DNA from 2 places in the Acinetobacter sp. YH16040_T genome. Region 1 is predicted to be linked to the other one. Evidence: predicted binding sites of a transcription regulator. Region 1 holds the regulator's gene; the other holds the start of a gene.

Region 1 (7,673 bases):
CCATCATCATGCCAACCAATGGTCACAGTACCGCCTTTCGGGGTGTATTTAATCGCATTGGTGATGAGGTTACTAAAGGCACTCGCCAATTCCATATCTGATCCGATTAGGTCACAGTGACTATCAATCTCGAGATTCAGTGTATGTCCATAATCCACATTGTAAGCATGTGCATCGTCATATAGTTGGTTCATTAGGCTGGGCATTTCAATGATTTGATTTTTAGCAACTTTTTTATCATTTTCCAGACGAGATAATAATAACAAGTCATTAACCAAAGCATTCATACGGCGGGTTTGAGACTGCATTTGATCGAATGCGCGTTTCCAGCGTGGATTTAAATCTTCCTGATCGGTAAAGGTTTCGATATAGCCACTTAAAACCGTAAGTGGTGTGCGTAGCTCATGTGAAATATTATCGACAAAGTCTTTACGCATTTGCTCAAGGTTATGCATGCGCGTGACGTCATAAGCCACCAATAAACGACTTTCGCGACCAAAACGGGTTAATTTGACTTGTACATAATGGTCTTCAAGTACCGATGATTTCATTTTTAAACCATCGGGGGCTAAATCGATATTGGTAAAGTATTCGATAAAACTGGGCTGTCTTAAAATACTTAAAATATTGCGCCCTTGATCGAGCTGTTGAATCCCCAAAAGCTTTTCTGCGGCAGGGTTCCACCATTCGATTTGGTGTAATTCATCAATCAATACCACCGCTTCAGCAAGTGCCACCAAGGAAGATTGAGCGCGGTCGATCAGACCAACCATTTCAGCTTGTACAATGCGTTCTTGACGCTGCGCACGGTATACATTAAAGAGCAAAGCCCCCCAAATACCGTCTAAATTTGGCGGGACATCATAGGGACGATTTGAAATCCATTCGTTGACCAAGTACAGCGAACGCATTTGCAATGCAAAGAACACTGCAAAGGCGATTAAGATGCAGATCCATAAGTACCCGATACCAAAGCCGATGAGTGCCGCAATGAGTAGGAAAAATGCCAGAAGTCTCAAATCCTGCTTGGCAAAAGTCCATAAACTGCTGTAACGGAATTTTTTATGTTCACTGGCAAGTTCAGGGACGGGATACGGTTCGTACATAGAAAATTAAAGACCTAAAATGACTAACCCATCACAGCGTCTGCACGGGTAGAGAAACGGTAACCTGTACCACGAACAGTTTGGACATAACGATCGGCTTGGAAAGGTTCAAGAACTTTACGCAAACGACGAATATGCACGTCAATGGTACGGTCCTCAATATACACGTTTCCACCCCAAACCTGATCTAATAATTGAGCACGGGTATAGGCACGTTCAGGATGAGTCATGAAGAAGGCCAGTAGACGATATTCAGTCGGTCCCATATCTAAAATGGTGTTACCAAAGCTGACACGTTGGCTGACTGGATCGAGGATTAAACCATTGGCATCAATGGTTTTTTCACCACCCAATGCATTTGAGCGACGCAGCACCGCTTTAATGCGTGACACCAACTCACGGGTGGAAAAGGGTTTGGTCATGTAGTCATCTGCGCCTGCGTCTAGACCTTGGACTTTATGGTCTTCTTCACCGCGAGCAGTGAGCATGATGACTGGAATTTCTGACAAATTTTCATCGCGTTTTAAACGACGACATAGGTCTACACCACTCACGCCACCAGGCATCATCCAATCTAATAAAATCAGTGCAGGACGCTGATCCACAATCATTTGGTGCGCTTGTTTGGCATCTTCAGCTTGCTGACATTGAAAACCAGCCATATCCAGTGAAGTATGGATCATTTCCCGAATCGGGAGTTCGTCGTCGACGATTAAAATATAGTCATCTTTCACAGCGCAATACCCTATTTTATGTAAACGGTAGACCGTTTTATATTTATGACAGGCTTATTACAAAGATTAATTATGACAGTATCATTGCAAAAATGATCTTTCATTGGGGTTTAGAAAGAAATTGTGACAATTTAAATCCTGAAATATTCAACAACATGGGCTTTGCATCATGCTGTTGTCACAAAAAAATCATTCAAAAAATTGTAAAGATCAATGTTGAGGACAAAATTTATTTCCTGGGTTTTTCATAAAAAGCATCCAACAAGGCCAAAAAGACCACGCTACATGACGATAAAACTTCATCAATCGGCTGTTTATAACCACTCATGACCCAGCGAATCGCGATTTGGGTGACATAACCATTGAGACCTGTTGCGACCATTGAAATTTCGCGTTCTGAACGATCAATATTTGGCATCATGAGCATGACAAAGGCATGAATCATACGGTCAAAGCGCATCATGGTTTCATGAATCGTGGCTTGGTTATGTAGCTCTTGTACCAACATGGCATCGATATAAATGATGCGCGCCATGCGAGGATTATTTTTTAAGGTTAACAATAGGGCGGTTAAACCTGCTTCAATCATTTTTTTAGAATCGGTTGATGCTTGCATGATGGCTTGCATCACGTTTTGTTGCAGTTCATCGATTAATTTTAAAAAGATGGTCTGGAACAGTTGCTCACTTTTCTTAAATGATTCGTAAAAATAGCGTTCGGTCAGCTTGGCTTCCAAACAAATATCTTTCACGGTCACGGAAAAAAAGCCATGTGTACCATAGGCTTCTATACCGGCTTCAATCAGTTTTTCACGTCGCGCTTGCTTACGTTCACTGAGAGAAAGCCCTTTAAATTGACGTTCCTTCACATTTTTTGCCTGTTGTTGTTCTGTGTGATTTGTTGCATCTGTCATGAAAATATACGCTGAACTAAAGCAGAATTTTGTCTTATTTTAGCAATAATTTCAGTTTAAACCTATGTTTAAGCATTGGCGATTTCAACAGCTTAGCACGTCCTAAGATGACATTGACAATATGTATTGTCAAAACTATATTAAGTCGACGAACTGCACACATTGGCAAATGAGATCACGCTGTGATAAAGCCAAGCGGCAGCATAAAGGAATAAGGAATCACAATGAAAAACTTCAAAAATAAAGTGGCTGCCATTACAGGTGCAGGTTCAGGTATTGGTCAGCAATTGGCTGTGCTTTTGGCTAAACAAGGCTGCCATCTGTCTTTAAGCGATGTGAATGAACAGGGTCTAGCGGCAACCGTTGAATTGGTTAAAGCCAGCAATGTACGTGTAACGACGCAAAAACTCGATGTGTCAGACCTTGCAGCAATGAAAGCATGGGCAGCACAGACGGTTAAAGATCATGGTTCGGTGAATATGATTTTTAACAATGCGGGTGTGGCATTGGGCACGACCGTTGAAGGCGCAAGCTATGAAGAACTGGAGTGGATTGTCAATATTAACTTCTGGGGTGTGGTTTATGGCACCAAAGAATTTTTACCGTATATCAAGCAAAGTGGTGAAGGTCATATCATCAATATTTCCAGCTTGTTTGGCTTAACAGCACAGCCAACACAGTCGGCATATAATGCCACTAAATTTGCAGTACGTGGTTTTACCGAATCTTTACGCCAAGAATTGGATATTGAAAATTGTGGCGTGAGTGCGCTATGTGTACATCCGGGCGGTATTCGTACCAATATTGCCAATGCCGCAAAAATGAATGACAGCTTGAAAAGCTTAGGTATGAACCCGCAAAAATCGGCACAGTCCTTTAATAAATTCTTGCGTTGTCCACCTGAAGAAGCGGCTCGTCAAATCATTGCAGCAGTACAAAAAGATAAGCGCCGTTTATTGATTGGTAATGATGCAAAAGCGATTGATTTAATTCAACGTTTGCTACCGACGGGTTATCAAAAATTAACAGCGATGGCGACTAAATTTGGTCAATAAACGGTAATTAAAATCGATTGAAAAGAGCCCACGTCAGTGGATTTTTTTATGCTCTAGTAATATCAGAAGCGCAATTTGATCCAAATAAAAGAACGATACGCGGTAGTGTCATCCGCAATTGTTTGAGACAAGACGACTTTTAATCAAAAATGTTTTTACGATCCTTTGAATCATTTGATGGTATTGAACGAGTTTTGTCGGTGAGGTGTATTGCACCGCAAGATGGTTTCCTTGCGAAGCACGCTTCTCATTTTGTCGAATGAGAAACAACGTTTCGTAAGAGTACCTCCAGCCGAAGGCTAATCCCGTTATTCAATCCCTAGATGTAAGACTCCATCGAATAGATTTAAAAATCATTTTAAAAATCCGAAATTACTTTGATAGGCGTAACATTAGTTATTAAAAGCCCAAAGCGTATTTCTTATTTCATAAAATGAGATATAAAAATGGAGATATCTGATGATTTGAAATAAGCAACTGTTGAATAACCAACAGTTTTTTGGCATTAAAACCAACAGAATTTATCGGGTTTGAATAATAAAACTTTAAAAAATAACTACTTAAGATGTTGGCACAGTTGTTGCTATATTAGAGTGAACAAAACTCACCACTGTATGGAACATTTATGAGTACTTTTACGCATCGATATCTTTCTGCTTTTCGTGTCCTACAACAGGCATGTTGTTGTGCTATGACACTCGCGATGATGCGCGCTTAAATTCTAAAAGCTGTCTTCGAGTTTCGGTCGTGCATAAGTTGAATAAAACCTACGACCACTCAGATTAATTTTTAAAAAACCCACGCAGTACATTCACTTCATGCACCTTGCATGGGGTTGGGGGATTTTGCGCTTTGGGAAAAATGTTAGTGAAACCAAATCATGAAAAAAACCACATTAACCGTTGCGGTCGGACTGATTTTATCCGCAACCAGTCAGCTGAGTTTTGCTTCGGATGAAGCACTTCAGCAAGAACTGAGCAGCTTAAAACAACAAATTGAGAGTTTGCAAAAACGCTTAAATGCAGTGGAATCTGGTACGACGAAAAGCCAAGTCGTCGAAACGGCCACTGTGACGACAGAAGATACGAGCAACGCCGCTGATGTTGAAGGTGAAACGCAGGTTGCAGAAGTGACCACAGCAACATCCGAAGATATCGACGGCTTACGTGCAGATATTGAAAACTATAAGTACGATCAGTCACGTCAATATGAACGTCAAACCACCAAATCGACCCGTGACACAACCCTGTATGGCACGGTTCAACTACGTGCCAGTGCGCTCGATGAAACGGGTGTGTTGGGTTCAACCAAATCGACATTTGATATTGGGACTGCGCTGATCGGTGTACGCGGGAATTTATTCCGTGATTATAACGAAGGCAAAAACCTCGACTATCAATTGTCCTTTGGTTATGGCAAACGCAATGATGGCACCAATAACAGTAACTTTAACTTACTAGATGCCTTTGTTCGCTATAACGCTTTTGCCACCAATGCGGGCCCTGAAACTGCCAAACTCAACTTTACGCTCGGTCAGCAGTTATTGCCCTTTGGTCTAGATGTGCAGTCTCCTGAAGATTTGCGTCCGACCATTAATACCGCTGCAGCTTCGACCTTTCTAGGACTGTTTAACCGTCAAAATGGATTTATCGTCCGTGGAGATGCCAAACCTTTTGTCGACTTTGCATCGAACTACCGTGCGCCGCTATTTGAGTATGCCTTAGGGTTGACCAATGGGAACGCCAGTAATAAGGCAGATGACAACAATGGCAAAGATTATATCGGTCGTGTGGCTTTTACATTGCCAGTGGACTACGCCAGCATTTTCCGTGAGTTAAAGTTTGGGGCCTCTTATATCAAAGGTGAATCGAAAATTTCAGCCGGCGGAATAACTGATAATGCTGCAAAACGCGATCGTTTGGGTTTCGATATTTATTATAACCACGCTCCATTTGGCGTGACCTATGAATATCTGCAAGGCAAGACCGATTATGTCGACACTGTAGCCCAAGACATCAAAGAAGCCAAAGCGGAAGGACATACTTTTACCGCTTTCTACACCTTGGGTGATCAGTTCTACAACAGTATTAAATCCAACGCCAAATTTGATGATTTCTGGCCGAAGTCAGTCCAAGGTTATTACCGTTTTGACCGCTATAACCCGAATAAAAACAACGCAAGCTATCTCGATACCGCGAGCGGTCGTATTGGTGAATATGACATTCACTCTTTGGGTTTAAACCTATTTTTTGCGCAAACCACAAAATTCCAATTACAGCTGAATCACTATCTGTTTGATGTCGAAACGGCAAATCAAAAAGACACCAATGAGCTGCAAGCTCAAGTTCAGTACACCTTTTAATTCAAAAATTTAAATCATTAAGGACATTCGATATGAATAACTTTTCTAAAAAAATCGCAGCCACATTCTTGGCACTTTCAGCACTTGGTTTAAGCGTTCAATTGCATGCTACCAATCCCAAAGAAATTCGTATTTCTGTATCAGGCGCGGGTGAGGGGGGTAAACCACGTGTAGGTGGAGGCTTTTTAGCGACAGCCCAAGCGCGAGGGGTGTTGGAACAAGAGTTTAAAAAAGACGGCATTAAGGTGACTTGGCTGTTCTTCCCCGGAGCAGGACCAGCGACTAACGAAGCTTTAGCCAATGGCAAAGTGGACTTTGCAGGACATGGCGATTTGCCCTCATTGGTTGGACGTTCAACGGGATTAAAAACCAAAGTGTTGTTCTCGACAGGGCGTTTTGGTCCTACCTATGTGGTGGTGCCTGCCGGATCAAATGCTAAATCCTTTGCAGATCTAAAAGGCAAAAAATTCTCCGTCTTTAAAGGCACCAATCGTCAGATCGTCTTTAACCGTGTATTAGCAAAATACAATTTAACTGAGCGCGATTTACGAGTGATTTCGCAAGATGCCTATTCGGCGCGTACTGCGTTAGCGACAGGTGATATTGATGCCACGATTACTTCACCGTTTAGTTTGCAAGCGCGTGGTGTGGCGAAAACATTACTAGAAATTAAAGATCCCAAAGTTGCACCGATTGCGCACTTTTGGGTGACAGAAAGTTTTGAAAAACAATATCCAGAGGTGGTGCAACGTGTCGTGACGACACTGATTAAACAAGCGCAGTGGAGTTCTCAAGAAGCTAACCGTAGTGCGCAATATAAACTTTGGGCACAAAGTGGCATTCCGTTGGTGGATTATCAAAAAACGTGGGATGGCTGGAATTTAAAAGACCGTACTACACCGCTATTAGACGAGTTCCACCGTTCACAAATTGACAGTGCTTTAAAAATTGCCAAAGACGCTCGTTTAATCCGTCGTGATGTAGATACCAAAACATGGTATGAGCCGAAGTATCTAAATAATGCCTTGAAAGAGCTGAAGTTAGAGGGTTACTGGCGCCAATTTAATGCTCAAGGTCAACCGAAGTAAGTCGCAGCCATGAGTCGTCCGATTGAAAGCAATGTGATTGCCAGTCCATTAACCACCAAATTTATGAGCAGTTTTGTGCTGCTCACGATTTTGGCTGGACTAGGGGTAGGCATAGCACGGGTATTAATTTCCTTGTATGCCGTGCATTTAGAAGCCACCGAATTGCAATTGGGGTTAATTTCAGCAGCGCAAAATTTTGGCATTTTGATCATGGCATTGCCGATTGGCGTGTTGGTACAGCGCTTTGGATCTTTGAAAATATTCTGCATCGGCAGTGTGTTGGGCGCTGTGGTCTATAGCTTAACGCCACTCAAAGCCGGTGCATGGTATCTCTTTGCAGTCACAGCCTTAGTAAGTTTTGTCCTACCCATGCGCTTTGTTTCGATCAATACCGTTTTTTTGAGCAACTTAAAAC
Region 2 (7,673 bases), 750 kb from region 1:
TTTGATGATATTAATATCATCCATTTTCCCTGACTCGTTGGATAATAGATTTGCTACAGCATCTTCATTAAATAAGTAGTTTTCGATACAATAAACATTATGTTGAAATAAAAACTTTCTTTTAATTTTTTTACATAAAAATATATCTAAATCACCATCAATGACATAAAGTTCTCTTAGATTATTTGTTTTTTGGTTGCAATATTTTATGACTTCAGTTTTCTTTCCTAAAGGTATAATATTGTCAATTGATATATTGGGGAATTTTTTTTCTAATAGTTTTTTATAGAAATTTCTCATACCTTCAGCTGTGTCTTCGATGTAAATCGTTATATCACTTACTTCAGCTTGTAAAGCACCTATTAGGCTTTTTTCATCTTGGCTATATAAAAAATCATTGATATTCATTTTTACTCACCATCAATCTCATTTCTACCTTCTTTAAAGGAAATCATTTTTTGATTTAACGACATAATTTTATCTTTGTATGATGAAATAATAGATGGTGAATGTGTTGCAACTATTAATTGAATATTTGTTCCTACATTTAAAATAGATTCGATGAGTAATCTTTGCCAAGAAATATGTAATGATAACTCAGGCTCATCGATAATGAAAACTTTTCTACTAGTAATATTATCGTTGAAAATTAAATTACCAATGATAATAATTAGTTGTTTTTCACCCGATGATAGAGCATCTGTACCAAATTTTTTATTAGATTCAATTACATTTATTGAAACTTTTCCAGTGTAGGTAACTTTAATAGATTTACCAGTAGGTTCAAAAAAATTATTAATTGTATTTTTGAATTTTAGTATTTTTTCAAAACTTTCTGTTTGCTTGTTTTCATAATCATTTAGAGCATTTACGATTTTTTCTAATCTAATTAATTCGGGTTTGTTGTTGAAAATTTCTGTAGTAAATTGATTCTTAGCTTCATCAAATTTTTCACTGTTAAGTAAATCAATTGTTTTTTTACTATAACCAGAATAATAGTCTAATTTTTTTTCAATTAAATTAATAATTTCTTCACTAAACTCTAATAATTTTAATGAGTATCTGATTTTTTCAATTTTTTCAAAAGCAGTGTATAAGTCATGGATACTAAAATCAGAATCAGAAGGATTGCTATCTAATAATATATGTAATAATTTATCACGAAGTTTTTTGTTAGCCCCTGACATTTTTAATCTGTGTTTATTTTGTGCACTAGATATTAAATTTTCTACACTTTGTAAAGGGTCATCTTGATGTTGGGTTGTCGATTTATTTTCTAAAAATTTTTCTAATATACTATCGTAATCCTTTTTTGGTTGGTTAAAGGTGAATCTTCTATCTAATGAAAGAAACATTGGTAATTTAATAAATGAAAGTTTCTCCTCACCAAACTTACCTTCTTCTAACTGAAAATCAAATAGTTTTGAATTTCTAAAAAATATTTTGTAATTTACATTGTGTTCATCACATATTAATCTATAAGAAGTTAATTCATCCTGATTATCTGTTTTAATATTACTGTATTCAGTTATTTTTATAGTAGTAGGATCTTGTACTTTTGTATGGAAAAATGATAATTCTAAATAATCAAAATTTAAATTTTTAATGTAATTATAATTTCTAGATAAAATTGCTAATATTATTTTTAATGCAGTGGTTTTACCTTTGCCATTAGGTGCTAAAATAATATTTAAATCATTATTGAAACAAATATCAAAATTTAAATAACCATAAACATTGTGCGCAACAAATTTTTCTAGTTTCATAAATTTAACTTATTTTTAAATTATTGTTAATTATACATTTATTTTGTGTTTGATCAATGTTGAGAATCCCCTCATTTGAGGGGATTTTTTAATTTGATACAAATGGGTCTTCCCCCTTTTCTAAAGAGGGATCGAAGGGGATTAATTCACCGAATCATCCAAATTCGGCGCTAACCAACGCTTCGCCTCATCCAACGTCCAGCCTTTACGCTTCGCATAATCCTCAAGCTGATCGCCTGCGATTTTACCCACGTTAAAGTATTGGCTTTCAGGGTTTGCATAATAGAAACCGCTGACAGATGAAGGCGGCCACATTGCAAAACTCGTTGTCAATTGCGTACCAATCTTGTCAGTAGAACCTAACCAATCAAACAATGGCACTTTTTCAGAATGCTCAGGACAAGCAGGGTAACCCGGTGCAGGACGGATGCCCACATACTTCTCTTTAATCAACTCTTCATTGCTTAAAGTTTCAGAAGCTTGGTTGCCCCAGAACTCTTTACGAATGCGCTCGTGCAAATGCTCCGCAAACGCTTCCGCAAAACGGTCACCTAAAGATTGTGCAAGAATTGCAGAGTAGTCATCGCCTTTAGCTTTGTACTCATTGGCCATTTCTTCTGCACCAAAGATCGATACAGTGAAACCGCCCAAGTAGTCTTCTGCGACACCTTTAGGCGCAATAAAGTCCGCTAATGACAAGTTTGGTTTACCTGTCACTTTATCAGACTGTTGACGAATGTGATGGAAGGTATGCGTAACCGATTGACCATCTTCGCTATACACTTCAACCGAATCCGCTGCAGAACGGTTAGCAGGGTAAATACCAAACACAGCACGAGCATCAAAACGTTTGTTGTCGATGATGTCTTTTAGCATGGTCTGTGCTTGTTCATACAAGTCAGTTGCTGCTTCACCTACAACTTCATCCGTTAAGATAGCAGGGAATTTACCTGCCAAACTCCAAGAAATGAAGAACGGTGTCCAGTCAAAGTACTCAACTAATGTTTCCAATGGATAATTGGTCAGCGTTTGCGTACCAATAAAGTTTGGCTTCACAGGCGCATTGGCAGCAAAGTCAATTTTTAAGCCATTTTCTACAGATTCAGCATATGTCAGCTTGGCAGCTTTTGGCTGTTTATTGGCAATACGCTCACGGACTTTTTCATATTCAGCACGTGTGTCTTCAACAAATTTAGGCTTCATTTCTTTAGAAAGTAAAGTTGTTGCTACACCCACAGCTCGTGAAGCATCGGCAACATAAATGACTGCATCATTTGAATATTGCGGATCAATTTTCACTGCCGTATGCGCTTTAGAAGTGGTTGCACCGCCAATCATCAATGGAACATTAAAGCCTTTGCGCTGCATTTCTTTCGCAACAAAAACCATTTCATCCAGTGACGGCGTAATCAGGCCAGATAGACCAATAATGTCGACTTTCTCATCAATGGCAGTTTGCAGAATCTTCTCGCAAGGCACCATCACGCCAAGGTCGATGATGTCATAGCCGTTACAGCCCAACACCACGCCCACGATATTTTTACCGATGTCGTGCACGTCGCCCTTCACCGTTGCCATTAGGACTTTACCCTTAGATTGGCCAGCTGTTTTTTCCGCTTCAATGAACGGATTCAGCCAAGCTACAGCCTGTTTCATGACACGTGCAGATTTCACGACTTGCGGCAGGAACATTTTGCCCGAACCGAACAAATCGCCCACCACGTTCATGCCGTCCATCAGCGGGCCTTCAATCACATCTAAAGGACGAGCTGATTTTAAACGCGCTTCTTCAGTATCTTCATCAATGAACGTTGTGATACCTTTCACCAAAGCATGCTCAAGACGTTTTTCAACTGGAAGCTCACGCCATTCCAAGTTTTCAACTTGTTTTTGTGCAGCGCCTTGACCACGGTATTTCTCAGCAACTTCAAGCAGCTTTTCAGTCGCGTCATGCTGACTTTCACCTTGGTTTTGGTTCAAGATCACATCTTCAACCGCAGCTTTCAGTTCAGCATCAATATCATCATAAATCGCCATTTGACCTGCGTTGACGATACCCATAGTCATGCCTTGCTGAATGGCATGGTATAAGAACACTGAGTGAATCGCTTCACGTACAGGCTCGTTACCGCGGAATGAGAACGATACGTTAGACACACCGCCTGAAATCATCGCATGTGGTAAGTTTTGCTTGATCCAACCTGTCGCTTCAATAAAGTCCACAGCATAGTTGTTGTGTTCTTCGATACCTGTTGCCACTGCAAACACGTTCGGGTCAAAAATGATGTCTTCAGCAGGGAAGCCAACTTCATTCACTAACACGTCATAAGAGCGCTTACAGATGTCTTTTTTACGTGCAGCAGTGTCGGCCTGACCATTTTCGTCAAAGGCCATCACAATTACGGCAGCGCCATACTGACGGCACAAACGCGCTTTTGCAACGAACTCGTCATAGCCTTCTTTTAAGGAAATCGAGTTAACAACCGCTTTACCTTGTACACATTTTAAGCCTGCTTCAATGATTTCCCATTTAGATGAGTCAATCATGATCGGCACACGTGAAATTTCAGGTTCAGATGCTACAAGATTCAGGAAGTGCACCATTGCGCCTTCTGAATCCAGCATGCCTTCATCCATGTTGATGTCGATAATCTGAGCACCGGCTTCAACTTGCTGCTGTGCAACTTCTAAAGCTTCGGCAAAGTTTTCTTCACGGATTAAACGTAGGAATTTTTTAGAACCTGTCACGTTGGTACGTTCACCGACGTTTACAAACAGCGAATCTTCTGTAATGTTGAACGGCTCTAAACCGCTTAAACGGCAAGCGGGTTTGGTTTCTGGCACTTGGCGTGGCTTAATGTCTTTTACGGCATTGGCAATAGCACGGATGTGATCCGGCGTTGTACCGCAGCAGCCGCCAGTGATGTTAATCAAGCCACTTTCTGCAAATTCTTTAATAAAGGCAGCGGTTTGTTCAGGGGTTTCATCATAACCGCCGAAGGCATTTGGTAAGCCAGCGTTCGGATGCGCCGAAACAAAAGTATCGGCAACGTCAGCAATGGTTTTGACGTGCGGACGCATGGCATCTGCACCTAGGGCACAGTTAAAGCCAATCGACAATAAGTCACCATGACGCACAGAGTTCCAGAACGCTTCAGCAGTTTGGCCAGTTAAAGTTCGGCCAGAGGCATCGGTAATGGTGCCTGAAATCATCAATGGCAATTCGTAGCCAATTTGGTTGAAGACTTCTTTCACTGCAAAAATGGCAGCTTTACAGTTTAAGGTATCGAATACAGTTTCAATGAGCAGAATGTCCGCACCGCCTTCAATCAGGGCATGCGCAGCTTCAATATAGTTTTCTTTTAGCTCATCAAAAGTGATGTTACGGAATGCTGGGTCATTTACATTTGGCGAGATCGAGCAAGTGCGTGAAGTCGGCCCAAGCACACCTGCAACAAAACGCGGTTTTTCAGGCGTAGAGTATTTTTCACAAGCGGCTTTAGCAATACGCGCTGCTTCACGGTTGATCTCTGATACCAAATCTTCCATGTGGTAGTCAGACATTGAAACTTTAGTGCCGTTAAAGCTGTTGGTTTCAATAATGTCTGCGCCAGCATCGAGGTAGGCTTCATGAATGCCTTGGATAATTTGCGGCTGCGTCAACACCAATAGGTCATTATTGCCTTTGAGGTCAGATGCCCAATCTGCAAAACGCTCACCACGGTAGTCAGCTTCTTCGAGTTTATGACGCTGAATCATGGTGCCCATTGCACCGTCGATAATCAGAATCCGTTGAGCGAGCAGCTCTTTTAGGGTGGCAAGCGTGGACATAAATAACCCCAATCCGATGGAATATAAAATCGGCAAATATATTAACAGAATTCATTGCAGTTTTATTGATATTCAACCATCTTTACAGCGCGCAATTATTAGCTTGTTGAATTAATGAGCAATATTGCAACTTGTTAATTTCATATACCAATTTCATATAAATGTATGGAAAGCTTCATGAATTTGTCATATTGCTCAGGCAAGCTTGAAAAACAAACAGTAGGGCTATGCAATATGAAAAAAAGATGACAGATGAAATATAAGTTGAAACATTGGGTTTCAAAGAAATTAAAGTTTGAATATGAAGCTTAAACAACTGATTTACTTTATGAAAGTAGAGTATAAAAGTCGGTTTTTAACACTTTAAAAAAACAAATAAAGCATGAAAAATTGCTTTATATGACACCGCTTTGTCATATAATTGTCATAATTAAATTGAACAATATGGGGATTTTAAAATCCTCTATTCCTGCCTGCATGAATTCTAAACAAACTCCCGTAGATTCAGCGCACACGTCGACTACTCAAAAGTCTACGAATGTTCATGTGCCTACACCGAAATTCTTTATGCCGGTATTTTTAACGGTGATTATTTCAACGTTGATTTATATTGGTTTTCAGGTGACTGCCGATTTAGCGCATGTTCCGCCTTTAAGTCTTTATTCAATGATTTTATTGGGCACAGCCTTATTCATCGCACTTGGCTTTGAATTTGTAAATGGCTTCCATGACACTGCAAATGCAGTAGCAACAGTGATTTATACCAACGCCTTGTCAGCACCGGTTGCGGTAATGTGGGCGGGTTTCTGTAATTTTCTAGGTGTAATGGTTGCCAGTGGTGCAGTTGCTTACGGCATTATTGCTTTATTACCTGTTGAATTGATTATGAACGTTGGTTCAGGTGCAGGTTTTGCCATGGTTTTCGCTATGCTGATTGCAGCGATTTTGTGGAATTTAGGGACTTGGTTCTTAGGCATCCCGGCGTCTAGTTCGCATACTTTGATTGGTTCTATTCTTGGCGTTGGCATCATGAACTACCTGTTAAATGCAGGCGGTGGTGCGAGCGGTGTAGATATGGAGCAGGTGCTTAAAGTCGGTAAGGCGTTATTGTTCTCGCCACTGATTGGTTTTGCATTTGCGGCTCTCGTTTTCTTATTGGTCAAGCGTATTTTCCGCAAACAGCTAGAATTGTTTCAGCCACCAGAAGGCAATAAGCCGCCACCACCACTGATTCGTGCAATTTTGATCTTTACCTGTACAGGTGTAAGTTTTGCGCACGGTTCAAATGATGGTCAAAAAGGTATGGGGCTGATCATGCTGATTTTGATCGGATGTGTGCCATTGGCTTATTCATTGAATAAGAACTTAGATAATCAACATATTCAATCTTTCCATCAGTTATCTGCTCAAACTGCGACTGCGATCTACGCAGAGCATAATGACATTCCTGATGCACAAGCGCGTGATGTACTCACCAAATACATTCAAACCAAAGAAGTCAGCCCAGAAGTTGTGCCAGCTTTAGCAAGTTTGACCGATCATTTAGGTGAGCGTGTTGCACAGTATGGCGACTTAAAAGATATTCCTGAACAAGAAGTATCTTCGATTCGTAATGACATGTACCTCAGTACCACTGCTTTTAAACGTCTAGATAAAGCTGAACAACTACCAGCAATGGCAGAAGCTGAACAAAAGACAGTGAAAGAATATCGTAGTCACTTAGATTCGTTCTTGCAGTACATTCCAACATGGGTAAAAGTCGCTGTTGCATTGGCACTAGGTCTTGGAACCATGGTGGGTTGGAAACGTATTGTTGTGACTGTCGGTGAACGTATTGGTAAAAACCACATGACTTATGGTCAGGGTATGTCTGCCGAGCTTGTTGCAATGTCAACGATTGCTGCTGCAGATGGTTTTGGTATGCCAGTATCGACGACACACGTACTTAACTCTGCGGTTGCAGGTACTATGGTCGCGAATAAATCGGGTCTAAACTTTGCAACAGTGAAAACCATTCTATCGGCTTGGGTCTTCACTTTACCTGCAACGATCTGTCTATCAGGCTGCTTGTACTGG

Evidence for each region. The regulator PhoB, encoded in region 1, activates phosphate uptake and scavenging genes when phosphate is short. The targets are predictions, from matches to a motif close to TGTCATNAANCTGTCATAA.
Region 2: MST16_RS12390 (inorganic phosphate transporter) is a predicted target of PhoB. The motif match lies at 6,009-6,027, and genes of this name have one in related genera.

Annotation. Positions count from the first base shown of each region.
Region 1 is NZ_CP094541.1:3,272,891-3,280,563, reverse strand. Features, by position in the region: gene phoR (phosphate regulon sensor histidine kinase PhoR) at 1-1,106, opposite strand, end outside; gene phoB (phosphate regulon transcriptional regulator PhoB) at 1,130-1,840, opposite strand; gene MST16_RS16160 (TetR/AcrR family transcriptional regulator) at 2,070-2,753, opposite strand; gene MST16_RS16155 (SDR family oxidoreductase) at 2,978-3,808, shown strand; gene MST16_RS16150 (carbohydrate porin) at 4,689-6,170, shown strand; gene MST16_RS16145 (ABC transporter substrate-binding protein) at 6,203-7,258, shown strand; gene MST16_RS16140 (MFS transporter) at 7,268-7,673, shown strand, end outside.
Region 2 is NZ_CP094541.1:2,523,581-2,531,253, reverse strand. Features, by position in the region: gene MST16_RS12405 (DUF4435 domain-containing protein) at 1-408, opposite strand, end outside; gene MST16_RS12400 (AAA family ATPase) at 411-1,766, opposite strand; gene metH (methionine synthase) at 1,908-5,597, opposite strand; gene MST16_RS12390 (inorganic phosphate transporter) at 6,075-7,673, shown strand, end outside.